DNA from 2 places in the Rhizobium sp. UBA1881 genome. Region 2 is predicted to be linked to the other one. Evidence: predicted binding sites of a transcription regulator. Region 2 holds the regulator's gene; the other holds the start of a gene.
The links. Region 2 encodes HrcA, which represses chaperone genes, less so after heat shock. Its sites were predicted from a motif close to GTTAGCACTCNCNNNNNGNGAGTGCTAAC; they were not measured.
Positions count from the first base shown of each region.

Region 1: a site for HrcA is predicted at 7,015-7,043, ahead of groES (co-chaperone GroES). Genes of this name have one in related genera too.

Region 1 covers NZ_DDHH01000010.1:16,690-32,722, reverse strand. Annotated here, with positions in the region: gene B3605_RS01185 (ATP phosphoribosyltransferase regulatory subunit) at 31-1,149, shown strand; gene hisG (ATP phosphoribosyltransferase) at 1,149-1,844, shown strand; gene B3605_RS01175 (hypothetical protein) at 1,844-2,155, shown strand; gene B3605_RS01170 (DoxX family protein) at 2,275-2,721, opposite strand; gene B3605_RS01165 (glutathione binding-like protein) at 2,943-3,653, shown strand; gene B3605_RS01160 (hypothetical protein) at 3,730-4,176, opposite strand; gene groL (chaperonin GroEL) at 4,962-6,602, opposite strand; gene groES (co-chaperone GroES) at 6,661-6,957, opposite strand; gene chrA (chromate efflux transporter) at 7,380-8,807, shown strand; gene B3605_RS01140 (TIGR01459 family HAD-type hydrolase) at 8,926-9,774, shown strand; gene B3605_RS01135 (bifunctional riboflavin kinase/FAD synthetase) at 9,827-10,813, shown strand; gene B3605_RS01130 (DMT family transporter) at 10,818-11,726, opposite strand; gene B3605_RS01125 (DUF3311 domain-containing protein) at 12,306-12,503, shown strand; gene mctP (monocarboxylate uptake permease MctP) at 12,493-13,968, shown strand; gene B3605_RS01115 (DUF1902 domain-containing protein) at 14,205-14,459, opposite strand; gene ileS (isoleucine--tRNA ligase) at 14,778-16,033, shown strand, end outside.
Region 2 covers NZ_DDHH01000061.1:242-9,633, forward strand. Annotated here, with positions in the region: partial or broken gene B3605_RS07265 (methionine adenosyltransferase domain-containing protein) at 1-189, shown strand, start outside; gene trmB (tRNA (guanine(46)-N(7))-methyltransferase TrmB) at 194-895, shown strand; gene B3605_RS07275 (NUDIX domain-containing protein) at 917-1,360, shown strand; gene B3605_RS07280 (carbon-nitrogen hydrolase family protein) at 1,383-2,102, opposite strand; gene B3605_RS07285 (DUF1150 family protein) at 2,188-2,445, opposite strand; gene B3605_RS07290 (Hsp20 family protein) at 2,496-2,927, opposite strand; gene B3605_RS07295 (nucleoside hydrolase) at 3,204-4,148, shown strand; gene B3605_RS07300 (hypothetical protein) at 4,221-4,457, shown strand; gene grpE (nucleotide exchange factor GrpE) at 4,638-5,258, opposite strand; gene B3605_RS07310 (GFA family protein) at 5,478-5,912, shown strand; gene hrcA (heat-inducible transcriptional repressor HrcA) at 5,915-7,003, opposite strand; gene rph (ribonuclease PH) at 7,187-7,903, shown strand; gene B3605_RS07325 (VOC family protein) at 8,100-8,504, shown strand; gene rdgB (RdgB/HAM1 family non-canonical purine NTP pyrophosphatase) at 8,515-9,159, shown strand; gene hemW (radical SAM family heme chaperone HemW) at 9,170-9,392, shown strand, end outside.

The DNA.
Region 1 (16,033 bases), on a different contig from region 2:
GAGGGGGGTAGCCCCGGAGACATCAACCCCATGCCACTGATCAACCTCCCAGCCTTCTCCGAAGATCTGCTCGCCGAGTTCGCCGCCCGCAGCACCGAGCGTGTAGACACCCCGGTCATCCAGCCGGCCGAACCCTTCCTCGACATCGCCGGTGAAGACCTTCGCCGCCGCATCTTCATGACCGAGAGCGAAACCGGCGCCAGCCTGTGTCTCCGCCCGGAATTCACAATTCCCGTCTGCCTGCGCCATATCGAAAGCGCCATGGGTACGCCGAAGCGCTATGCCTATCTGGGCGAGGTCTTCCGCCAGCGCCGCGAAGGCGGCAATGAGTTCTATCAGGCGGGTATCGAAGATCTCGGCGATATCAATATCCCGAGCGCCGACGCCCGCGCCATCGGCGATGCGGCCGGCGTGCTGTCGCGGCTGCTGCCGGGCAAGAAGTTGGCCGTCACGCTCGGGGATCAGGCCGTCTTCGAGGCCGTCGTCCAGGCGCTCGGCCTGCCGCTCGGCTGGCAGAAGCGGCTGATCCATGCCTTTGGCGACACCACCCATCTCGAAGCGCTGCTCGCCAGCCTCGTCAGCCCTCAATTCGTCACCGGCCTCAGCGACGATATCGCGCGCCTCCTGGGCGCTGACGATGAAGAGGCGCTGGTCGCCCATATCGACGCCACCATGCAGGCGACGGGCTATTCCACCAATGCCAGCCGCTCGCCGCAGGACATCGCCCGCAGGCTCAAGGAGAAGCTGATCCTGTCGGAAACCCGGCTCGATGACGCGGCGTTCCTAGTGCTTCAGGAGTTCCTGTCGCTCAACGTGCCGCTGATCAATGCATCGGCGGCACTCTCCGGCTTCGCCGATGCCGCCGGCCTCAAGCTTGGCAACGCCCTGTCGCGCTTCGATGGTCGCGTGGCCGCACTCGCCAATGCTGGCGTCGATCTTTCGTTGATCGATTATCGCGCCGCCTTCGGCCGCCCGCTGGATTATTACACCGGCCTCGTCTTCGAGATCGGCGTCGAGGGCTCGGATGCCGTGCTCGCCGGTGGCGGACGCTTCGACAAGCTGATGACCCTGCTCGGCGCCAGGGAGCGCATCCCGGCCGTCGGCTTCTCGCTGTGGCTGGATCGCATCGAAACGGAAAGGGCCGCCTGATGACCATCACCATCGCGCTGCCCTCCAAGGGCCGGATGAAGGACGACGCCTCGGCCATCTTCGAGAAGGCCGGCATGAGGATCACCGCCGTCGGCAACGACCGCTCCTATCGTGGTCGCGTCGAAGGCTGGGATGATGTCGAGGTTGCCTTCCTCTCGGCCTCCGAAATTTCGAAGGAGCTCGGCAACGGTACCGTCGATTTCGGCGTTACCGGCGAAGACCTGATCCGCGAAGGCTTGGCGGAAGCCGACAAGCGCGTCGAATTCTGCGCCCGCCTCGGTTTCGGCCATGCGGATGTCATCGTCGCCGTGCCGGAGATCTGGCTCGATGTCGACAGCATGGCCGATCTCGGCGATGTCGCCACCGATTTCCGCGCCCGCCACGGCCGCCGCCTGACGATCGCCACCAAATACTGGCGCCTGACGCAGCAGTTCTTCTCGCGCCAGCACGGCATCCAGCTTTATCGCATCGTCGAAAGCCTTGGCGCCACTGAGGGCGCACCGGCCTCGGGCTCGGCCGACATCATCGTCGATATCACCTCGACGGGCTCGACGCTGCGCGCCAATCACCTGAAGATCCTGTCGGATGGCGTCATCCTGCGCTCCGAGGCCTGCCTAGTGCGCGCCCGCAAGGAAAGCCACGCCAACGAACCTTCCGTTGCCCGCCTGATCGAAGCCGTCCGCGCCGCGCTTTGATGGCCGGCGAGGACGACAACATCGTAGCCGGGAAAGACAAACCGGGTGCTCCCGTAACGGAGCCGCTTTTCCAGTTTCAACCACGCTGGAAGGAAGAACTCGTCGTCACGGGAAGCGGTGGCTCCTTCGTGCTGGAGCTGCCGATGGGCGTATTGTCTGCCTACCTTCCCAGCGAGAACGAGTGGAAAGAGCACGGGCCGGAATGGGCGCGGGGCCTCTGGCCGGAGCTAAGGCGCGACCTGGATGAGTGGTGTCGCACCCATAACGCCGCTCTCTATGTAATCGCGACGGCAAGCGTTTATTCGCTTTAGCCGCTCGACTGCTGCAGAGACCGCCGCGCAACCTCCTCACTTGATTGAGAACGCAAAAAAAGCCCGCCGCCAGATGACCTGACGGCGGGCTTTTCATACTTGGGAGGATGCTATGCCGATTAGGCCGCGACCGGCAGGGCGCCACGGCGGGCGTCGATCGAGTAGAGACCGGGGCCGAAGGTGGCGAGCAGGATGTAGGCGCCGGCGAGCGTGAAGTTTTTCATCAGCATGATGCCGTTGAGAGCGTTGATCCAGCCGAGAGCGGCATCCGGCCAGCCGGGAACGGCAACGGTGCCGGAGTGGAAGACGAGACCGGTGAAGACGCAGAATGCGGCCAGCGCCCAGCCGACGATCTTCGTCTGGAAGCCGATGAGAACGGCAAGACCGGTGACGAGTTCGAACAGGCCGGCGAGGTAGGCAAGGGCGGTGGCGGCAGGCAGGCCGGCGCCGGTGATCATGCCGGCGGTGCCAGCCGGGTCGGTCAGCTTGCCGAAGCCGGAATAGATGAAGATGAAGGACAGAAGAATGCGGGCGACGAGAATGACAATGTTCTGGGTATTCGACATGGAACTGTCTCCGGTTGAATGAGTTGAGACCGGTGTGCCCCCCGGCACGGTTGTCGATCTCGTATGCACCGTTTCTCCTCTATTTTGGTCGTCATGGAAAGATAGACGGGAGGGGACAGTTCGTTCAATAATAGTGAACGACAATAGCGAATGGTGGCGGCTTGCCATTGCGCCGCGCGCTCTTCTATGGTCGGGCCACCTACCGCAACTGGAGACTTCAGATGGCAGACCTTTCCGCATTCCCGATCACGAAACGCTGGCCGGCAAGCAACCCCGATATCATCCAGCTCTATTCGCTGCCGACGCCGAACGGCGTGAAGGTGTCGATCGCGCTTGAGGAGCTTGCTCTACCCTATGAGCCGCATCTGATCTCGTTCGGCACCAATGATCAGAAATCTCCGGAGTTCATGTCGCTCAATCCGAATGGCCGCATTCCGGCGATCATCGATCCCAATGGCCCTGATGGAAAGCCGATCGGCTTGTTCGAATCCGGAGCGATCCTGGTCTATCTCGCCGAAAAGACCGGCAAGCTCATCCCGGCGGATGCTGCCGGCCGCTACGAGACGCTCCAGTGGGTGTTCTTCCAGATGGGCGGCATCGGGCCGATGTTCGGCCAGTTCGGCCACTTCCATAAGTTCGCCGCCGACAAGGTCGCCAACAATTCCTATCCGGTGGAGCGTTATCGTGACGAGTCCAAGCGCCTGCTCGGCGTTCTGGAAGAGCGCCTGCAGGGACGTCAGTGGATCATGGGCGACACCTACACCATCGCCGATATCACCACGTTCCCATGGGTACGCGGCGCCGATGTCTTCTATGGTGGCCGCGAGCTTCTGGAATACGACAAGTTCCCGGCGGTCATGGACTGGCTGAAGCGCTGCATCGCGCGCCCGGCGAGCGAAAAGGGCCTGAACATCCCGGCACGCCCGGCCTGAACCATCTAGGCAATATGTGCCCATAACGTCAAAAGCCGGCCCATTGGGCCGGCTTTTCCGTGACAGCAGGTAAGTTTTACTGGCGGCGAATGGCGGCCTTGCCGGTGTCGGCTTCGATGCGCGGGAAGATGAACATGCCGATCATGCTGCCATTGCCTTCCTCTTCGTAGCCGTTCGATTCACCCATGCAGAAAAGCGGCTGGCGATAGCCGTTCGGCAGGATAATCGTGGTCGAAAAACAGAAGGATGAGGACAGGGCAGCTGCCTGTTCGAAAATCTGGACGATGCGGCCGCGATCCCTCGGATCGTAGCAGCGCATCAGACTGAGCAAGCCGCATTCGGGCACCGACAGACCATGAAGCCGGGCGCTGCGTTCCTGAAGGCGGATCACGCCGCTTGAAAAGTCGCCGACCCAGCTTTCCGATATCGAGAGCTGAGCGAGCATGTCGGGATTGTTGTCGTTGAGTTCCAGCGATCCGCGCATCAGCGGTGCGGATGCGTTGGTTTTTGTTATCTTAAACACATTGTTCCCCAGTTTGGGCGCAGCGTTCTCCCGTGCTGCACACCCGGCAAACATTACAGTTTCAGTCGACGCCGCGCTTCATGCTCGGTGGCCGGAAAATAGCGTTCCGAGCGGTCGCCCCAAGAAGTGAGCCCACTCTGCCCAGCCTTTCCAAAATATGCAACTTCTAATTTAATTCAGGATAAGAAACTCGGTTCATGCGTCAATGCAATTCTGAGCGGTGTTGGCGATGCAGCGGCAAGTGCGCCTTGAACGAAGCGCCGAACACAGCGCGAATCTATAAGTTTTTTTGCAGAAACGGCAACGGTTTTTAACACGCAGGCGTATCCTCGCGCCCACTCATCAACGATCAAAAATAGCGGAAAGGTTGATGAAACCACTGCTAAATAACGCGAAATTGATGGAGTTGCGGGCGTTTCCTACCTCTGACGGCAACCATTGGCAAGAAAACTCGATTGTTACGAGAATTTGACCCCTCGGTAAAAATCGCCCGTCGAGCAAGCTTCACGAAAGCCTCGCCAAGCTCAACGGCTTGCCATTTGTATGATTATACGTTTCATCACACGGTTGAAAAATTCCGCACGCGAATGTGAGCGCGAATCACAAAACGAAAAGGGCGACCCGAGGGCCGCCCTTCCGTAACCTGAACCTGATGGCTCAGACATAAGACCCGAAGGTCTTACATCATGTCCATGCCGCCACTTCAGCGCGCTTGACGCGCTGAAGCACTTAAAGTGTATGGGCGGCTTTCACGTACAGTTCTGTAATCAGACCTTATGGTCTGATTACATCATGTCCATGCCGCCCATGCCGCCCATGCCGCCAGGCATGCCGGCAGGAGCGTCCTTCTTCGGCAGCTCGGCGATCATGGCTTCCGTCGTGATCAGCAGCGAAGCAACCGAAGCTGCGTTCTGCAGAGCCGTACGAACAACCTTGACCGGGTCGACGATGCCCATGGCGATCATGTCGCCATATTCAGACGTCTGGGCGTTGTAGCCGTAGTTGTCTTCGTTCTTCTCGAGGATCTTGCCAACAACGATCGATGCTTCGTCACCGGCGTTCTCGGAGATCTGGCGAACCAGCGACTGCAGAGCGCGACGGATGATGTTGACGCCAGCTTCCTGGTCGTCGTTTGCACCCTTTGCAGTGATCTTGGAAGCCGAACGGAGGAGGGCAACGCCACCACCAGGTACGATACCTTCCTGAACAGCAGCGCGCGTTGCGTTCAGAGCGTCGTCGATGCGGTCCTTGCGTTCCTTGACTTCGATTTCCGTGGAGCCGCCGACGCGGATGACGGCAACGCCGCCAGCGAGCTTGGCAAGACGTTCCTGCAGCTTTTCGCGGTCATAATCGGAAGAGGTTTCTTCGATCTGAGCCTTGATCTGAGCAACGCGGCCTTCGATGTCGGACTTGGCGCCAGCGCCGTCGACGATCGTCGTGTTTTCCTTGGAGATCGAAACCTTCTTCGAACGGCCGAGCATGTCGAGCGTTACGGATTCGAGCTTGATGCCGAGGTCTTCGGAGATGACAGTGCCGCCCGTGAGGATAGCGATGTCTTCCAGCATGGCCTTGCGGCGATCGCCGAAGCCAGGAGCCTTGACGGCAGCGATCTTCAGGCCGCCACGCAGCTTGTTGACGACGAGCGTAGCAAGAGCTTCGCCTTCGACGTCTTCAGCGATGATGAGGAGCGGCTTGCCGGTCTGAACGACGGCTTCGAGAACCGGGAGCATCGCCTGCAGGTTCGAGAGCTTCTTCTCGTGGAGGAGAATGTAAGCGTCGTCGAGGTCGGCGACCATCTTTTCCGGGTTGGTGACGAAGTAAGGCGACAGGTAGCCGCGGTCGAACTGCATGCCTTCGACGACTTCGAGTTCGGTTTCAGCGGTCTTGGCTTCTTCGACGGTGATGACACCTTCGTTGCCGACCTTCTGCATGGCTTCAGCAATGTCGTCACCGACCTGCTTGTCGCCGTTTGCGGAGATCGTGCCAACCTGGGCAACTTCAGCCGAGGTGGAGATCTTCTTTGCCTTGGCCTGCAGGTCCTTGACGACTTCTGCAACAGCGAGGTCGATACCGCGCTTCAGGTCCATCGGATTCATGCCGGCAGCAACGGCCTTGGCGCCTTCGCGAACGATAGCGCGGGCCAGAACGGTAGCCGTCGTGGTGCCGTCGCCAGCGATGTCGTTGGTCTTCGAAGCAACTTCGCGGACCATCTGGGCGCCCATGTTTTCGAACTTGTCTTCGAGTTCGATTTCCTTGGCGACCGATACACCGTCCTTGGTGATGCGCGGAGCGCCGAAGGACTTGTCGATAACGACGTTACGCCCCTTCGGGCCGAGGGTTACCTGCACTGCGTCAGCGAGGATGTCGACGCCGCGCAGCATCTTTTCGCGCGCAGAGCGGCCGAACTTTACTTCTTTAGCTGCCATTTTGAGAACTCCTGAAAAGGGGTGTCAGCGAATTGGGATGAAGTGGGAAACCGGCTGATTAGCCGATGATGCCCATGATGTCGGCTTCCTTCATGATCAGAAGGTCTTCGCCGTTGATCTTGACTTCGGTGCCGGACCACTTGCCGAACAGAACGCGGTCGCCAGCCTTGACGTCGAGAGCGACGACCTTGCCGGACTCGTCACGAGCGCCGGTGCCGACGGCGACGATTTCGCCTTCCTGCGGCTTTTCCTTGGCGGTGTCAGGAATGATGATGCCGCCCTTGGTCTTTTCTTCGGACTCAACGCGGCGAACAACGACGCGATCGTGAAGGGGGCGGAAGTTGGTGTTTGCCATTGTCTAATCCCTCGATCAAATGACACTCGCAGGCCGGTATGGCCCACACGGATGGGTGTTAGCACTCTCCTCTGGTGAGTGCTAGCGACCTGCATTTAGGAGCGGCCATCTGGGGAGTCAAGGGAAGCTGTCGTAATTTTCCGACGCCCCATGCCTATAGCCGTTTGATGGCAAAGTTGTGAACCTGCCGCGCGCTTGTCGAGGACGGGAAAACGCTTCGATGGTTAATGCCGGAAAGGGCAGGGGCAGCGCCGCATCTCCCGGCGCCGAGCTTTGTCATAAACCCGTGTCCGCAATTTGCGAAAGGCCATCAGGAGGCGCCGTCTCGGCGCCGCCGCCGGGCCGGGATTGTCCAGCCTCGATACGGGTGATATCGAGCGACAGGGGACAGCCGGCAGAGGTCGGCAAAGGGGTGGATATATATGAGCGTGGACGGAGCGGTGATGGCGGATGACAGCGTGGCATCGGTGCCGTTTGGCGAGGCCGTCCGCGTCTGGGCCAGGATCGGCTGTCTGAGTTTCGGCGGCCCCGCCGGCCAGATCGCCCTGATGCACCGAACGATCGTCGACGAAAAGCGCTGGATCTCCGAGGATCGCTTCCTGCATGCGCTGAACTACTGCATGCTTTTGCCAGGCCCCGAGGCGCAGCAGCTTGCCACCTATATCGGCTGGCTGATGCATGGTGTGCGCGGCGGCATCCTCGCCGGCCTGCTTTTCATCCTCCCCGGCTTCGTGGTCATGCTGGGTCTCTCCGCCCTCTACGCCGTCTTCCAGGAGACAGCCTGGCTTCCCGCCCTGTTCTTCGGCCTCAAGGCGGCCGTGCTTGCCGTCGTCGTCGAGGCGCTGCTGCGCCTTGCCCGCCGTGCCTTAAAGACCCGCGCGCATTATTACATCGCCGGCGCCTCTTTCCTGGCGCTGTTCATGCTGAACGCGCCGTTCCCGGTCGTCGTCATCCTCGCCGGCCTCACGGGTTTCGCTCTGCACCGCTATGCCCGCCGACACGCGCCGACGCAGGAAGCCCAAGCCCAACTCAACACGCAATCGCCCCGCCGCCAGCCCACGTTTACGACCCACGCCATCGCCCGGCCGCTCCTTGTTCTCGTCTTCTGGATACTCATCTGGCAGGCACCGTTGCTCCTCGTCCGCAATCTGCATGCGCCCTCCGATCTCATCGCCGAGGCGCTGAGCGGCGAGACCAATGTCTTCGGCGCGCTCTTCATCTTCTTCTCCAAGATGGCGGTCATCACCTTCGGCGGCGCCTATGCGGTGCTCACCTATGTCGCGCAGGTCGCCGTCGGTCATTATGCCTGGCTGCAGCCGGGCGAGATGTTGGATGGCCTGGCGCTGGCCGAGACCACGCCCGGCCCGCTGGTTCTCGTCCTCTGTTTCGTCGGCTTCCTCGCCGGCTACCGCAATCCGCTCTTCATGGCGCCGCTGATGGGCGGCGCGCTCGGCGCCACGCTGGTTGCCTGGGCCACCTTCGTCCCTAGCTTCGTCTGGATCTTCGCCGGCGCGCCCTTCGTCGAGAAGCTGCGCGATAACGCCGGCCTGTCGGCGGCACTATCCGCCATCACAGCGGCCGTCGTCGGCGTCATCCTCAATCTGTCGCTTTGGTTCGGCCTGCACGTGCTCTTCGCCGAGGTCGGCCGGTTAGCACTTCTGTCGCGAGGCGCGGGCCTCCCCATCGTCAGTCTCGCCTGGCCGCAATGGGCCACCATCGATATCGCCGCGCTGGCGATCTTCGTGATCGCGTCTGTCCTGCTGTTCTACGTGAAGATGGGCATGGTCAAGGTGCTGGGGCTTTGCGCCGCCGCTGGCCTTGCCATCAAGGGCGCCGAACTGCTGCTCTGAAGGCCGTCGGAGCGCACTGGGTCGCAAGAATTTCATCGTCCCGCATTGCAAAATTTCTTGCCATCGCGGCGGGGCTTTGCGATGTCAGCCCTCATCGAATGAAAACCGGGACTTTGAAATGGCGCAGCGCATCGAGAATTTCGCAGAGATCACCAGCCACTACGATGCGGTGTTCTGCGATGTGTGGGGCGTGTTGCACAACGGCGTCTCGCCGTTCCCGAAGGCCGCCGCAGCCCTGCAGGCCGCGCGCGAGGCTGGTCTCACGGTCGTTCTGATCACCAATTCGCCGCGCATTGCGCCGCTCGTCGTCGATCAGCTCCGCAACATCGGCATCCAGGACGAAGCCTATGACCGCATCGTCACCTCGGGCGATGTCACCCGTGGCCTGATCGCCGAAGGCCCGAAGAAGGTCTTCCTGCTCGGCCCGGATCGCGACATCGCCATCATCGAAGGCATCGGCGTCACCCGCGTTTCCGCCGAAGAGGCCGATTGCGTCGTCTGCACCGGCTTCTTCGACGATGAGACCGAGACGCCTGAAGATTACACCGACATGCTCAAGGCCTTCCAGGCCCGCGACTTGCCGCTGATCTGTGCCAACCCCGACCTGATCGTCGAGCGCGGCCACAAGATGATACCCTGCGCCGGCGCCATGGCCGCCTATTACGATCAGCTCGGCGGCAAGACCCGCATCGCCGGCAAGCCGCACAAGCCGATTTATGACGCCGTGCTCTCGGTTGCCCGCGAAATGCGCGGTGACCTCAAGATGGACCGCATCCTGGCGATCGGCGACGGCATGCCGACGGATGTGCGCGGCGCTCTCGATTACGGTCTCGATCTTCTCTATATCAGCGGCGGCATCCACGCGGCCGAATACACGCTGAACGGCGAGACCGACGAGGCGATCCTCACCGCCTATCTCGAACGCGAGAAGGCAACGCCGAAGTGGTGGATGCCGCGCCTGGCCTGAGCCGCCATCTGACCATCTTGTGTAAGCCCGAAGCATCAGTAAAGTCTGCCCGATGACCGTCTTCCATCGCAATGAAACCCGAGAGCCCTTGCCAGACCACCTGCATGGCGGTGTGGTCGCCATCGGCAATTTCGACGGTGTCCATCGCGGTCATCAGTCGGTGCTGGAACGCGCGCTCGAGATCGCCGAGGCGCGTGGCGTTCCAGCCCTCGTGCTGACCTTCGAGCCGCATCCGCGCACGGTCTTCAACCCGCAGACACCGGTCTTCCGCCTGACGCCAGCGCCGCTGCGCGCCCGCATTCTCGAGGCCATGGGCTTCGGCGCCGTCATCGAATACCCGTTCGACCGCGAATTCTCGCAGCGCTCGGCTGACGATTTCATCCACTCGATCCTCAAGGATTGGCTGGCCGCCTCCGAGGTCGTGACCGGCGTCGATTTCCATTTCGGCCGTGGCCGCGAGGGTGGCCCGGCCTTCCTTATGGATGCCGGCAATAAATACGGCTTCGGCGTCACCCTGATCGACACCTTCCGCGACGAGAACGCCGACGTGGTCTCTTCCAGTCGCATCCGCGCTTTGTTGAAGGACGGCGAAGTCAGCGAGGTCGCCGGCCTGCTCGGCTATCACTACACGGTCGAATCCGAGGTGATCGGCGGCGAAAAGCTCGGCCGCCAGCTGGGCTTCCCGACAGCCAACATGCGCCTGCCAGCCGAGGTCGAACTGAAGCCCGGCATCTACGCCGTCCGCTTTCGCTTCGAGGATGGGTCGATGCACGACGCGGTCGCAAGCTACGGCCGCCGCCCGACGGTCACCGACAACGGCGCGCCGCTGCTCGAAACCTTCGTCTTCGATTTCTCCGGCGATCTCTACGGCCAGATCTGTTCCGTTTCCTTCTTCTCCTACCTGCGCCCGGAGCTGAAGTTCGACGGCCTCGAACCGCTGGTCGAGCAGATGAACCGCGACAAGGAAGAGGCGAGGGCGGTACTCTCAGGCATACAGTCGATCAGCGAGCTCGACCGCAAGCTCTGCGGCCTCGTCTGAAGTTTCATTCCTCTTCCGCATTGCGTTGAAGCAATGCCGCCACCGGATCCTCCGGCTCGATCGTCACGATGACGATCGACAGAAAGATCAGCGCCGCCCCGACGCAGGCCATCACAGGCGGCCGCTCCAGCAAGACAAGGCAGGCGCCGATCGCGCCGAATATGCTCTCGCCGGAGACGAGCACCGCCGCCTTCGATGCCGGCACATGACGCTGCGCATAGGTCTGCAGCCCGAACGCGGCCGCCGTCGAGAGAATGCCGAGCATCGCCAGTTCCGGTGCCGCCCGCCACATCATCTCGCCCGTCAGCGGCTCCAGAAGCGGCGCCACCGGCATCAAGAGCAGCGCGGCGATCGCGAATTGCACGAAGGCCGAGGTGAACGGCCCGCCATGACGCCGCGCGTGGCGCCCGAGCAGCACCATCCAGAACGCGTAGAAGACGGCGGAGACCAGGCAGGCAACATCGCCTGTGTTCAGCGCCGCGAAGCCGCCGATCCCATCGGCCATCAGCCCGATGCCGACAAGCGTCAGGCAGGCCGCGAAGACACCCAGCCGCCGCGTCGTCTCGCCGAAGGTGACCCATGCCACGACAGGTGTTAGCACGGTGGCGGTGTTGACCAGGAAGCTCGCATTGACGACCGTGGCGTTGACATAGGCCGTCTGCTGTATGGCGATCGCCACGGTGAAGGTCAGCGCAACACGTAGGATGCTCTTTGTCCACCCCGCGCCATGTCCCCGCACATCGTTGCGCTCAAAAGCCGCCAGCGGCAGCATCACCAGCGCCGCAATCAGGCAGCGCAGCATGGTGGCCGACAGCGGGCCCATATGCGTGAGCACCGTCTTTTGCGCGATGTTACCGAAGCCCCAGAAGGCGGCGGCGAGGATCAGCGAGACATAGGCGCTCCGCTTCGACATGGCGGCTCAGACTACGAGCAGGTGGAGCGCTGCCCGCAAACCGGACAAGATGTCGCCGCGCGCCGAATGATATGGAAAATCATCCATCGACATGCCCTCCCGAAAAGAGATCGAGCCGAGGATGCCATAAGGGTATCGAGCGCTTGCGGTCGGCGACCGCCGCCGCCGCCCGGAAGCGTCGCCCCTCAAACACCCTGTCCGTTATTTGGATCTGCTAATTGGTATTGTTGGGATAGCGCCGGTCACTGCCGCTATCGATCACATGTTCCATCCGCGCCCCTCTCGCTGAAAACAGGCAACGCTTCGCGCGCGGCGATTTCGCCACGTGCCACCGCCTGCAACCATGTAACGTCAGATTGAAATCAACTTATAGTATATTAGCAATATTTGAATTGAATGTGAAGGCAGCCGAGGAAAGCGGTGCGGCGATGGAAGACATCCGTCTCACAACCGACTGCCCAGTCACAAACTGTGTCTTTTTCGCGGCAGAGATGCTTGCCGAGCGAGCCGGCTGGCATATCTCATCTATCTGATAAGACGCGGATAAGCCGCGCCCGATCCGCGAAAGGCACTCTCCTCATGGACAAAAGATTTGGAACGGCGGCCTGCTGGCTGCTCATCATTCCCTATATCGGGCTGCTCTGGGTCCCCTTCTACAATTTCCACGATCCTGTGATCTTCGGCTTCCCGTTCTTCTACTGGTATCAGCTCCTCTGGGTGCCGATCACCGCCTTCCTGACCTGGATCGCTTACCGGAGCATGCGCAATGACGACTGATCTCAACGTCACGGCGCTCAGCGTCTTTATTTTCTTCTTTGTCCTCGTCACCGTCATGGGCTTCGTCGCCTCGCGCTGGCGCCGGCCTGAAACCATGGCGCATATCGACGAATGGGGTCTCGGCGGCCGCTCCTTCGGCACCTGGATCACATGGTTCCTGGTCGGCGGCGATTTCTACACCGCCTACACCGTCATCGCCGTTCCGGCGCTCGTCTATACCGTCGGCGCCTATGGCTTCTTCGCGCTGCCCTATACGATCGTCGTCTATCCCTTCGTCTTCATGGTGATGCCGGTGCTCTGGAAGCGGGCGCGGGACTTCGGCTATGTCACGGCGGGCGACGTCGTCCACGGGCAGTATGGCTCGCGCGGGCTGGAGCTTGCGGTCGCGGCAACAGGCGTCATCGCCACCATGCCCTATATCGCCCTGCAGCTTGTCGGCATGACGGCGGCGCTGAAGGCGCTAGGCCTGCATGGCGAGGTGCCGCTCGCCATCGCCTTCATCGTGCTGGCACTCTACACCTATTCGGCGGGCCTGAGAGCACCCGCGCTGATCGCCTTCGTCAAGGACATCATGATCTATATCGTGGTGATCGCCGCCGTGGCGCTGATCCCCTCGAAGCTCGGCGGCTACGCCAATGTCTTCGCCTCCGCCGACGCGGCCTTCCAGGCCAAGGGTTCCGGCAGTCTGCTGCTTGGCTCCAACCAGTATGTCGCCTATGCGACGTTGGCGCTCGGCTCGGCACTCGCGGCCTTCATGTATCCGCACACGCTGACCGGCATCTTCGCCTCCAACAGCGGCAACACCATCCGCAAGAACGCGGTGCTGCTGCCGGCCTATACGCTGCTGCTCGGGCTGCTGGCACTGCTCGGCTACATGGGCCACGCCGCCGGCCTCAAGCTCGACAGCGCAAATGACGTGGTGCCGGCGCTGTTCCAGACCCTCTTCCCCAGCTGGTTCGCCGGCTTCGCCTTTGCGGCGATCGCCATCGGCGCTCTGGTGCCCGCGGCGGTGATGAGTATCGGCGCCGCCAACCTCTTCACCCGCAACTTCTGGAAAGCCTATGTAAACCCCCAGGTGACGGATGCGGGCGAAGCAAAAGTCGCGAAGATGACCTCGCTGGTCGTCAAGGTCGGCGCCCTGCTGGTCATCATCTTCCTCCCCACCCAATTCGCTCTCGACCTGCAGCTCCTCGGCGGCATCTGGATCCTGCAAACGCTCCCGGCCCTGGTCTTCGGTCTCTACACCAACTGGTTCCGCGCGCAGGGCCTGCTCGCCGGCTGGTTCGTCGGCTTCTTCGGCGGCACGCTGCTGGTCTGGATCAACGGGTTGAAACCGCTGCAGCCGGTGACGATTGGCGAGACCTCGTTCACCATCTACATCGGGTTGCTGGCGCTGGCGGTGAACATCATCGTCGCGGTGGTGGTGAACGCAGTGGCGCCCGGCAAGGCGGTGGCGCGGGCTTGAGGGGGAGAGGGAGGGCTGCGGGTGACGCCGCGGCCCTCTTCAAAGCTTTCCCTTGTAACCGGCATCCTTCAGGATCGCGTTGGCCGTATGACGGCTCTGCAGATTGCGCGGCACAAGAAGCATTTTCTTGGTGTCAGGCGATTGCCATTTCTCGTGCGATCCCTTGGCGTTCTTCAGATAGACGTAGCCGAGGGCGGAAATGATCTCACAAACGATCTTGTATAGCCCTCGGCCATTCAGGCCGCCGCGACATGCGGCGTCGGGCGCTGCCAGAGGATCGCCGGAACGAGATCTTTCAGCGGCGTGTCGGCAAGGTCGGATGAGGACATGTGATTGGCAATGATCAGGTCGATGGCGCTGTCGAAGATGATGTCTTCGAAAGCGTCGATATCGGCCGTTTCGATATGCAGCCCCTCGATATCGCTCTCGGAATAGAAGACCTTGGCCTCCTCGTCCCAGATTGCCTTGATGAAAAAGGTGCGTTTCACCATCGAGTGAGCCTCTGTGTTGCCGTGGCCTCAATATATAGCAACGGCGGCGATGCACAACGTCGGCGGAGGGCGCGGCTGCGCCAATTCTCCTCTTCCTTTTCCCGCCAAAAGCGCCTATGAACCGGCGCGATGAACACATTCCGGCTGGCGATCACGATACGAATTATCGGCCCGGCCTTCCGCGCGCGCTAAGCGGCCGGAAGGTCCGGGTTTTCGGCGCTCGACCTCAGAGCGCTTCCGCCGCCACGATATTTCCAAGTCCGTTGCGCCCGTTTGCGAGGCGTAAAGCACGATCGCTAGAAGAGACGATTGCCAGACATGACCGATACAGCCGAAAAGATCGATTACTCCAAGACCCTCTATCTCCCCGAAACCGATTTCCCGATGCGCGCCGGCCTGCCGCAGAAGGAGCCGGAAACCGTTGCCCGCTGGCAGGAGATGGGCCTCTACAAGAAGCTGCGCGCCTCTGCCGCCGGCCGCGAGAAATTCGTCCTCCACGACGGCCCTCCCTATGCCAACGGCAACATCCATATCGGCCACGCGCTGAACAAGATCCTGAAGGACGTCATCAACCGCTCGTTCCAGATGCGCGGCTTCGATGCCAATTACGTTCCCGGCTGGGATTGCCACGGCCTTCCGATCGAGTGGAAGATCGAGGAAGAGAACTACCGCGCCAAGGGTAAGGCCAAGCCTGATCTCAAGCAGGCCGACGCGATGATCGAGTTCCGCAAGGAATGCCGCGCTTACGCTGAAAAGTGGATCAAGATCCAGGGCGACGAGTTCAAGCGCCTCGGCATCGAGGGTGATTTCGACAATCCGTATCTGACGATGAACTTCCACGCCGAAAGCCGCATCGCCGGCGAACTGTTGAAGATCGCCATGAGCGGCCAGCTCTATCGCGGCTCGAAGCCGATCATGTGGTCGGTGGTCGAGCGCACGGCGCTGGCAGAAGCCGAAGTCGAATACCACGACGTCGAGAGTGATATGATCTGGGTGAAGTTCCCGGTCGTGGGTGGCGCCGGCGAGCTGGCCGATGCCCATGTCGTCATCTGGACGACAACGCCATGGACGATCCCCGGCAACCGCGCCATCGCCTACTCGCCGAAGGTCGCCTACGGTCTTTATGAGATCACGGCTGCTGAAAACGACTTCGGCCCGCAGTCTGGCGAGAAGCTGATCTTCGCCGACGCGCTGGCCGAAGAGTCCTTCAAGAAGGCGAAACTCGAAGCAAAGCGGCTGAGTAACGTTTCCGCTCGCGAACTGGCGTCAATGACTGCCGCTCATCCCCTTAAGGGTATTGGCGGTGGGTATGAATTCGCTGTGCCGCTTATCCCTGGCGATCATGTCACCGATGATGCCGGTACGGGTTTTGTCCACACGGCTCCGAGCCATGGACGCGAAGACTATGAGGCATGGATCGAATACCAGAAAAACAGACTTCTCAATTTCGCGAACACTCCTGGGATTTCTGTGGCCGAGCGGCAGCAGTTTCTTGCCGAACTGTCTGAGGTCTCAAGATCAATCCCGTTCCCGGTCGACGACAGCGGCACCTATACCGCAGACGCCCCCGGCTT
Region 2 (9,392 bases):
GAAGCGGCAATCCGCAAGACCATGGACCTGTCGCCGACCGGCATTCGTCGTCACCTCGACCTCAACAAGCCGATCTACGCCAAGACCTCCGCATACGGCCACTTCGGCCGCAAGGCTGGCCGTGACGGCTCGTTCTCCTGGGAGAAGACCGACCTGGTGAAGCCGCTCAAGGAAGCGATCAAGGCTTAATACGATGACTGACATGGAACGTCGCGGACGCGCGACCGAGGCTTTCTTCGGTCGCCGCAAGGGTAAGGCACTTCGCGGACAACAGGCGGAGAAGCTCAGCACCCTCTTGCCGGCGTTCATCATCGACCTCTCGGCGGCTCCCCCGGAGCCGCTGAGCACGCTCTTTCCCGTCGAGACCAACCGGCTGCGTCTGGAGATCGGCTTCGGCGGCGGCGAGCATCTGATCCACCGCGCGATCGAGACCCCTTCCACCGGCTTCATTGGCGTCGAGCCCTTCATCAATTCGATGCAGAAGCTGCTTGCCAGCGTCGACAATGCCGGCGCCCGCAACGTCCGCGTCTACAACGACGATGCGACACAGCTGCTCGACTGGCTGCCGGACGCATCGATCGACCAGATCGACCTGCTCTATCCCGATCCCTGGCCGAAGCGGAAGCACTGGAAACGCCGCTTCGTCTCCAAGACCAATCTCGACCGCTTTCACCGCGTGCTGAAGCCCGGCGGCCTGTTCTGCTTCGCCTCCGACATCGACACCTACGTGAACTGGACGCTCTTGAAGTGCCGCGACCACGGCGGCTTCGACTGGCAGGCCAGCAACGCGGCAGACTGGCTGACGCCCTACGAGGGCTGGCCGAGCACGCGCTACGAGGCCAAGGCTAGGCGCGAAGGACGCTCATCCGCCTATCTGACGTTCAAGCGCGTCTGATCAATCAAGCGAGGTCAGCGAATGGCATCCTACCTGACCGACCTTCGCAAACTCATCGGCAATCGCCTCATCCTGCTTCCCGCCGTCGCCGCCGTCATCCGTGACGAGGCGGGCCGCCTGCTGCTGCAGGAAAAATCATCCGGAGAAGCATGGAGCCTGCCCGCCGGCGCGATCGAGCCGGGCGAGACGCCGCAGGAAGCCATTATCCGTGAAGTCATGGAAGAGACCGGGCTTGTCGTCACATCGACCAGCATTCTCGGCGTCTTCGGCGGACACGAATTCAGATATGTTTATCCGAATGGCGATCAGGTCGAGTATGTCGTGACGCTGTTCAAGTGCCGTGTTGGCGACAGCAGCGGCGTATGGACGGACAGCGAGACCAAATCCATCCGGTACTTCACACAAAACGACATGCCGCAGCTGGCGCTGCCTTATCCGATGTCCATGCTGTTTGGCCAAGGCTGAGCATCGGCTTAGGCCGGTAGCGTCAATCAATATCCAGCAAGATAGCGCCCTCTTCCCATTCCGGCACCTTGCTCGCGATCATACCGTCCGGCCCGACCGCAAGCGTGCAGCCGCAGCTCATCCAGCCATCTCCCCTGTCGCCGACGACATCGGAGGAGATGACCCAGCAGCCCGTGCGGACCGCGCAGGCGCGAAGGCTCTCTATCGCGGGCTCGCGCCATTGATCCACCTTGTGCTCCCGGATCATCATGTTGAGCGGGGCGCAGACGACGGAGGCGCCGTTTGCCACGATGGCATCGGAGAATGCCGGATCACGAAAGTCGCTGCAGATATTGATGCCGAAGCCGCGACCGGCTCTTCGCCAGACGGGAAATGCATCGCCGGGCGTGCAGCCATCTTCCAGCGGGTTCGCCTTGGCGTATACGCCCGCGACGGTGCCGTTCTCGATCAGCATGGCGCTGTTGTAGACCAGATCACCGCGACGCTCGACGAAGCCGACGATCGCCGCTGTCCTGATGGAACGGAGCGGTTCGAGCAGCTTTTGCAGCGCCGGATCATCGACGCTAAGCGAGCGCCGCTCGTTGATCGCGCGGTCGTAGCTGTGGCCCTGGAGGTAGCATTCGGGAAAGATGGCGAGATCGACGCCTTGGCTATCGGCCCATGTCAGCTCGCGTGAGATCACGCCCGCCGCCTTCTCAGCGTCATCGAAAATGGGGGAACGCTGGAAGGACGCTATTCGCATGAGATGGGGCGTAGCATGAGTCGCCCCTCAAAAACAAAACAACGGCGCTCCGGGGAACGCCGTCTGTTTTTATGCTGACCCGCCTTTAGTGCAGGCTGACCGTCTTCAACTCGTCTTCAGCGGCCTTGAAGAAGGTGCTGGAGCGGTTGTCCGTGAGGAGGATCGGGGTTCCGTCCGCGCCGAAGAGCGCCCAGAGATCGACGTTCGGATCGATATCGGGAGCTTCCGGAAAACACCGGGGAACATCCTCGGAGCGGATTTTCCTGATATAGGCGACCTCGCCGTTGCCGATGCCGGCAAGCTCGGTCTTGGTCAGGTGCGAATTGGCTTCTTTCATCAACATTCCTGTACCTCCAGAGAGAAGGGACCAACGGTGCGATTTGCGCCGTTGTCCTACTGTGGGACCGAAATGTTAATTTTCTTCACCATACGCGACGGCTCCGGGCGAATGAGATCCACCGACAGAAGGCCGTTCTTGAGGCCCGCGCCGAGAACCTGCATGCCATCCGCCAGCACGAAGGTGCGCTGGAATTGCCTGGCGGCGATGCCGCGATAGAGATATTCGCGCTCGCCCTGCTCGACCTGGCGGCCGCGGATGACCAGCTGGTTTTCCTCGACCGAGATGTCGAGTTCCTCCTCGCTGAAGCCGGCGACGGCAAGCGTGATACGCAGGCGCTCAGGATCATCGGTGATGCGGTCGGCGGCAAGGCGCTCGATGTTATAGGGGGGATATCCGTCACTCGCCTTGGAAATCCGCTCCAGCGTCTTTTCCATGGCGTCGAAACCCAGCAACAGCGGGCTGGCGAAAGGCGTCATACGGCTCATCAGCGTTCCAAGTCCTTGATGCAAGCGACCCTTCCGGACCTGAAGACAGCATCCGGATGTTGCTAATATGGGAACGAATGCTGTCATTCGCAAGACAGGGCGCGAGACAGGGAAGCAAGACCTGCGGTCCCGACAGCACGCGATTGCACCGCCTTGACAAAGCTTGCTGCGCCTCGCATCAAATCCTGCCCCGCGCCGGCTGTGCCGATTTGCGGCGGGAAGATAAACAGATGGTGCATGCATCGATACAGGCACCGGGAGGATGGGACGAACGGAATGGCAAACCCGAGAAAGATCATTATCGACACCGACCCAGGTCAGGACGATGCGGCCGCGATCATGCTGGCCTTCGGCAGCCCCGAGGAACTGGAACTGCTCGGCATCACCACCGTCGCCGGCAACGTGCCGCTCTCCTATACCAGCCGCAATGCGCGCATCGTCTGCGAGCTCTGCGGCAAGACCGACACCAAGGTTTTCGCCGGCGCCGACAAGCCGATCGCCCGCCCGCTCGTCACCGCCGAGCATGTGCACGGCAAGACCGGCCTCGACGGTCCCGAACTCGACGAGCCGACCATGCCTTTGCAGGCGGGACACGCCGTCGACTTCATCATCGAGACGCTGCGCAACGAGCCTGAAGGCACTGTGACGCTCTGCACGCTCGGACCGCTGACCAATGTCGGCCTCGCCTTCCAGAAGGCGCCAGATATCATCGGCCGCGTGCGCGAGCTCGTCATGATGGGCGGCGGCTATTCCGAGGGCGGCAACATCACGCCGGCGGCCGAATTCAACATCTACGTCGATCCCGAGGCCGCCGACATCGTGTTCCGCTCCGGCGTGCCGATCGTGATGATGCCGCTCGACGTGACGCACAAGCTCTTGACGCTGAAATCGCGCGTCAAGCGCATGGCCGAGATCGGCACGCGGCCGGCGATCGCGATGGTCGAGATGCTGGAGTTCTTCGAGCGCTTCGATATCGAGAAATACGGCTCGGACGGCGGTCCGCTGCACGACCCGACGGTCGTTGCCTATCTGCTGAAGCCGGAGCTGTTCAAGGGACGGGTCTGCAACGTCGAGATCGAGGTGAAGTCGGAGCTGACCGTCGGCATGACCGTGGTCGACTGGTGGCACGTGACCGACCGCAAGCGCAACGCAACCGTGATGCGCGATGTCGATGCGGACGGCTTCTTCGATCTCCTGATCGAACGCTTCGCCCGCATCTGAGCAAGATGATTTGCCGCAACTGGCGGCAAGGTCTTCCGTGCTGTAGGATATCAGGGACTGACGAGGACGCAGATGAGCCAAGACGTACTCTTCGACCACGAAAACCCTGTGACCGTTCACGACATTCTGTGGGCATGGAGCCGCGGCCTCATGTCCACGAAGCGTGCCATCGCGTCGCTTCATCTCGATGACGAGATGGAGCTGTACGAAGTCGCCAACGACAACGATATCCCCTATCCCGGAACGCCTTCGCAGCGCGACCTCGATATGGCGGACGCTTTCATCGCCGCCATCACCGACGCCGCATGACGAAGCTTTCTCCGGTCACTCTGGTCATCGATAAAAAACTCGAACCGAACTCACGCCGCTGACACAGTCGGTATGCCTGCTCTGGTCTCGTGATGGGGTGCCCCGCAAAATGAAAACAACCGGGGCTTTTGGCACCCGGTTGCTGATTATCTAACACTCTTAGAAGCTGGCCCGATCGGATCAGGCGTCCTTCTGGTCGAAGACCGAGTTGGTTTCGGCTTCGACGATCTTCGGGCCGCCCTTGGCGACGCCGACCATGGCCGGGCGCAATACGCGTTCGCCGATGGAATAGCCGGCCTGGACGACCTGGACGACGGTGTTGTTGGGCACGTCGGGGTTCGGCACTTCGAACATCGCCTGGTGGAAGTTAGGGTCGAACTTCTGGCCGACCGGCTCCAGCTTGCGCACGCCGTGGCGCTCCAGCGTCGACAGCATCGAGCGCTCGGTCATCTCGACACCTTCGATCAGCGTCGTCAGGCCGGCATCGGCGCCAGCGCGGGCCTCTTCCGGGATGGCGTCGAGCGCGCGGCGCAGGTTGTCGGAGACAGCCAGCATATCGCGGGCGAAGCCGGCCGCGGAATAGGACTTGGCGTCCTTGACTTCGCGCTCGGTGCGGCGACGCAGATTGTCCATGTCTGCGGCGAGGCGCAGATAGCGGTCGCGCAGCTCGGCATTCTCAGCCTTCAGCAGCTCGATCGGATCGGGCTCGGCTGCGGTCTCGTTCTCGACGTTTGCGGCGGCGTCGGCTGCGGCTTCTTCCGCGGCTGCGTCAGGTCCGTTCTTCGTCGTCTCGTCAGTCATGACGTTCTCCGGTCATTGGTGGCTTTTGGATGTGCCCGATATCGAACTTTGAACATCAAAAATCAAGTCTGCGTGACGAAGAAGGTCGCAAACGCAGGCATGTTCGGCCCGTGACGACCGCATATGAAAGCGACAGCGAGGCGTCAGCCACATGTCATTCTTACTTTCGCAAAACCTAATACGGTGCCACACTCATCTCTCAACCTGGGAGGTGCTGAGATGGCCGACGAAAACGTCTATGTCGGGAAATGCTTTTGCGGTGCCGTGGAACTGACCGTGACCGGCACGCCTGTCGCGATGGGCTATTGCCATTGTCGCTCCTGCCAGCACTGGTCGGCCGGGCCGATCAACACCTTCACGCTGTGGCAGCCGCAGGCGGTTCGGGTCACCAAGGGTGGCGAGCATGTCGAGAGCTTCCAGAAGACCGATTACAGCGTGCGCAAATTCTGCGACACCTGCGGCGGGCATCTCTATAGCGAGCATCCGCTCTGGGGCGTGACCGATGTCTATGCGCCCGTTATCCCCGATCTCGATTACAAGCCGACCATGCATGTAAACTACGAGGACACCATCCTGCACGTGAAGGACGGGTTGCCGAAGTTCAAGGACATGCCTTCGGAGATGGGCGGCTCCGGCGTGCAGCTGCCGGAATAGCGCTATTTGGACGGGCGCGAGAGCCTTGCCATGAGCTGGGCGGTATAATCGACCATCGGCACGATGCGCGAATAGTTGAGCCGCGTCGGGCCGATGACGCCGACGGCGCCGACGATGCGGTCGTCCTCGTCGCGATAGGGCGCGACGATCAGCGAGGAGCCGGAGAGCGAGAAGAGCTTGTTTTCCGAACCTATGAAGATGCGCACGCCGGGGCCGCTTTCGGCCAGATTGAGCAGCTCCAGCAGGCTGTCCTTCTTCTCGAGATCATCGAACAGCATGCGCAGGCGATCGAGATCATCAGGATTGCCCAGCCCCTCCAGGAGATTGGCGCGGCCGCGGATGATGAGCTGCGCCGGCTTGCCTTCGTCCGCACTACCGGACCAGACGGCGATGCCGCGCTCCACCAGATCTTGCGAGAGCGCGTCGAGTTCGTGGCGCACATCGGCCTTCAAGCGACCGAGCTGGCTGCGCAGTTCGGGCAGCGTCTGGCCGGTCATGTGGGCGTTGAGGAAATTGGCGGCCTCGGTGAGCTGCGAGGAGGTGACGCCGGCGGGCAGCTCGATAATGCGGTTTTCGACCTGATCGTGATCGCCGACGAGAACGGCCAGCGCCTTGGTGGGCTCCAGGCGGATGAACTCGACGTGCTTGAGCACGGGATCGCTCTTGGAGGTGATGACGAGACCAGCGCCGCGCGACATGCCCGACAGCATGCGGCTTGCCTCGTTCATCATCGCTTCCATCGGGCCGTCGCGGCTTTCCGCCCGCACCTGCCGGTCGATATTGGCGCGGTCCTCGGCGGAGAGATCGCCGACCTGCATGAAGGCATCGACGAAGAAGCGCAGGCCCACCTGCGTGGGCAGACGGCCGGCGCTGACATGCGGGGAATAGACGAGGCCGAGCTCTTCCAGATCGCTCATGACATTGCGCACCGAGGCCGGCGACAGCGACATGGGCAGGATGCGCGAAAGATTGCGCGAGCCCAGCGGCTCGCCCGTCTCCAGATAGCCCTCGACGATGCGACGGAAGATTTCCTTGGAGCGTTCGTCCAGCGCGGCAACGGCATCCGAAATCGTCGACGACCTGAATTCCATTAAGCCCTGCGCACCCATGCTGATAATGATACCGCAAAATATAGCCAATCTCCCCGTGCGCGCAAAAGGGAATTTGCAAATGCGCGCCGCCAATCGTAGAAGCGGTCAACAACAGACCCGCACATAGGATGAAGCCTGGGATCGCGCCCGCGTTCCCGGTCCCGTGCACCGAGGAGAATTAGGATGCGGCCATCAGGCAGAAAAACCGACCAGATGCGCAAGGTCACCTTCGAGCGCAACTTTTCCAAGCACGCCGAAGGCTCCTGTCTGGTGAAATTCGGCGACACGCATGTGCTCTGCACCGCGAGCCTTGAAGAAAAGACTCCACCGTGGCTGCGCAACACCGGCAAGGGCTGGGTCACCGCCGAATACGGCATGCTGCCGCGCGCCACCGGCGACCGCATGAAGCGCGAAGCCGCCGCCGGCAAGCAGGGTGGCCGCACCCAGGAAATCCAGCGCCTGATCGGCCGCTCGCTGCGCGCCGTGGTCGACCTCAAGGAACTCGGCGAACGCCAGATCACGCTCGACTGCGACGTGATCCAGGCCGATGGCGGCACCCGCACGGCATCCATCACCGGCGCTTGGATCGCGCTCTACGACTGCCTGAAGTGGATGGAAAGCCGCAACATGATCAAGGTCGAGCGGGTCCTGAAGGACCACGTCGCCGCGATCTCCTGCGGCGTCTTCGCCAGCCAGCCTGTTATCGATCTCGACTACCTCGAGGACTCGTCCGCCGAGACCGATGCGAACTTCGTGATGACGGGTTCGGGCGGGATCGTCGAGATCCAGGGCACGGCCGAGGGCACGCCGTTCAGCGAGGAAGAATTCGGCGCGCTGATGGCGCTTGCCAAGAACGGCATTGCCGAGCTGGTGGAGATGCAGAAGGCGGCGATTGCCTGAGGGTTTGCCAAGGACAGCTGAGAGGCTGTAGCAAGCAAGACCCCTCCCCAACCCTCCCCACAAGGGGGAGGGCTTAACCCGGCCTAGCCCTCGACGCCCAATTGGGGCAAGCGGGCGCGCCCAGCGGTTCTCCCCCCTTGTGGGGGAGATGGCCGGCAGGCCAGAGAGGGTCTTTGGCGCCCCGGAGAATGACAGCATGATCGACGGCATTCTTGAAACCGCGCTTTATGTCGACGACCTCGATGCCGCCGAGCGCTTCTACGGCGATGTTCTCGGCCTCGAGAAGGTTCTGCGCCATGACAACCGGCACGTCTTCTTTCGCTGCGGCCCGGGCATCCTTCTGGTCTTCAACCGCCAGGAAACCATCAAGCCGCCCTCTTCCGATGCGCTGCCGGTTCCGCCGCATGGCACGACGGGCGCGGGGCACGCCTGTTTCCGGATGAGTGCGGAAGCGATTGACTTGATCGCGGAAAAGCTCAACAAAGCGGGCGTTTCCATCGAAAGCGATTTCTGCTGGCCGAACGGGGCGCGATCGATCTATTTCCGCGATCCTGACGGCAACAGCCTGGAATGCGCCGAACCCAAACTTTGGAATCTTTGAAGGACCGCTCATGCGCAAGCTCGATACCCGCACCATCGTCGTTGCCAGTCACAATGCCGGCAAGATACGCGAGATCGCCGACCTGATCGGTCCTTTCGGCTTTTCGGCGAAATCGGCAGCCGAACTGAAATTCGACGAGCCGGATGAGACCGGCACGACCTTCGAGGAAAACGCGGCGATCAAGGCGCTGGCTTCCGCCAAGGCATCGGGCCTGCCGTCGCTCTCCGACGACAGCGGCCTTGTGATCGACGCTCTCGGCGGCGCGCCTGGCGTCTACACTGCCAACTGGGCGGAGACGGCCGACGGCACGCGCGATTTCGCCATGGCGATGCAGAAGGTCGAGACGGCTCTTCAGGAAAAGAGCGCCACCACGCCGGAGCAGCGCACGGCGCGCTTCGTCAGCGTGCTCTGCCTGGCATGGCCGGATGGGCACACCGAAATGTTCCGCGGCGAAGTCGAAGGCTTCGTCGCCTGGCCGCCGCGCGGCACCGAGGGCTTCGGCTACGACCCGGTCTTTCAGCCCGAGGGCTACGACACCACATTCGGCGAGATGAGCGCGGAAGAAAAGCACGGATGGAAGCCCGGCGACGCTGCCGCCCTCTCGCATCGCGCCCGTGCCTTCAAGATCTTCGTCGAAACCTGCCTGGACGCATAAGACCCGAATCGTGGACACTTTGGAACAGCCTAACCTGACGCGCTATGCATCTCTTTTGCCCGATACCGGCGAGCCCGGCTTCGGCGTCTACGTGCATTGGCCGTTCTGTGCCGCCAAGTGCCCCTATTGCGACTTCAACAGCCATGTGCGCCACCAGCCTGTGGACCAGGAGCGCTTCACCGCCGCCTTCCTGAAGGAGATGGCGGCGATGCGGCAGCTGAGCGGCCCGAAGA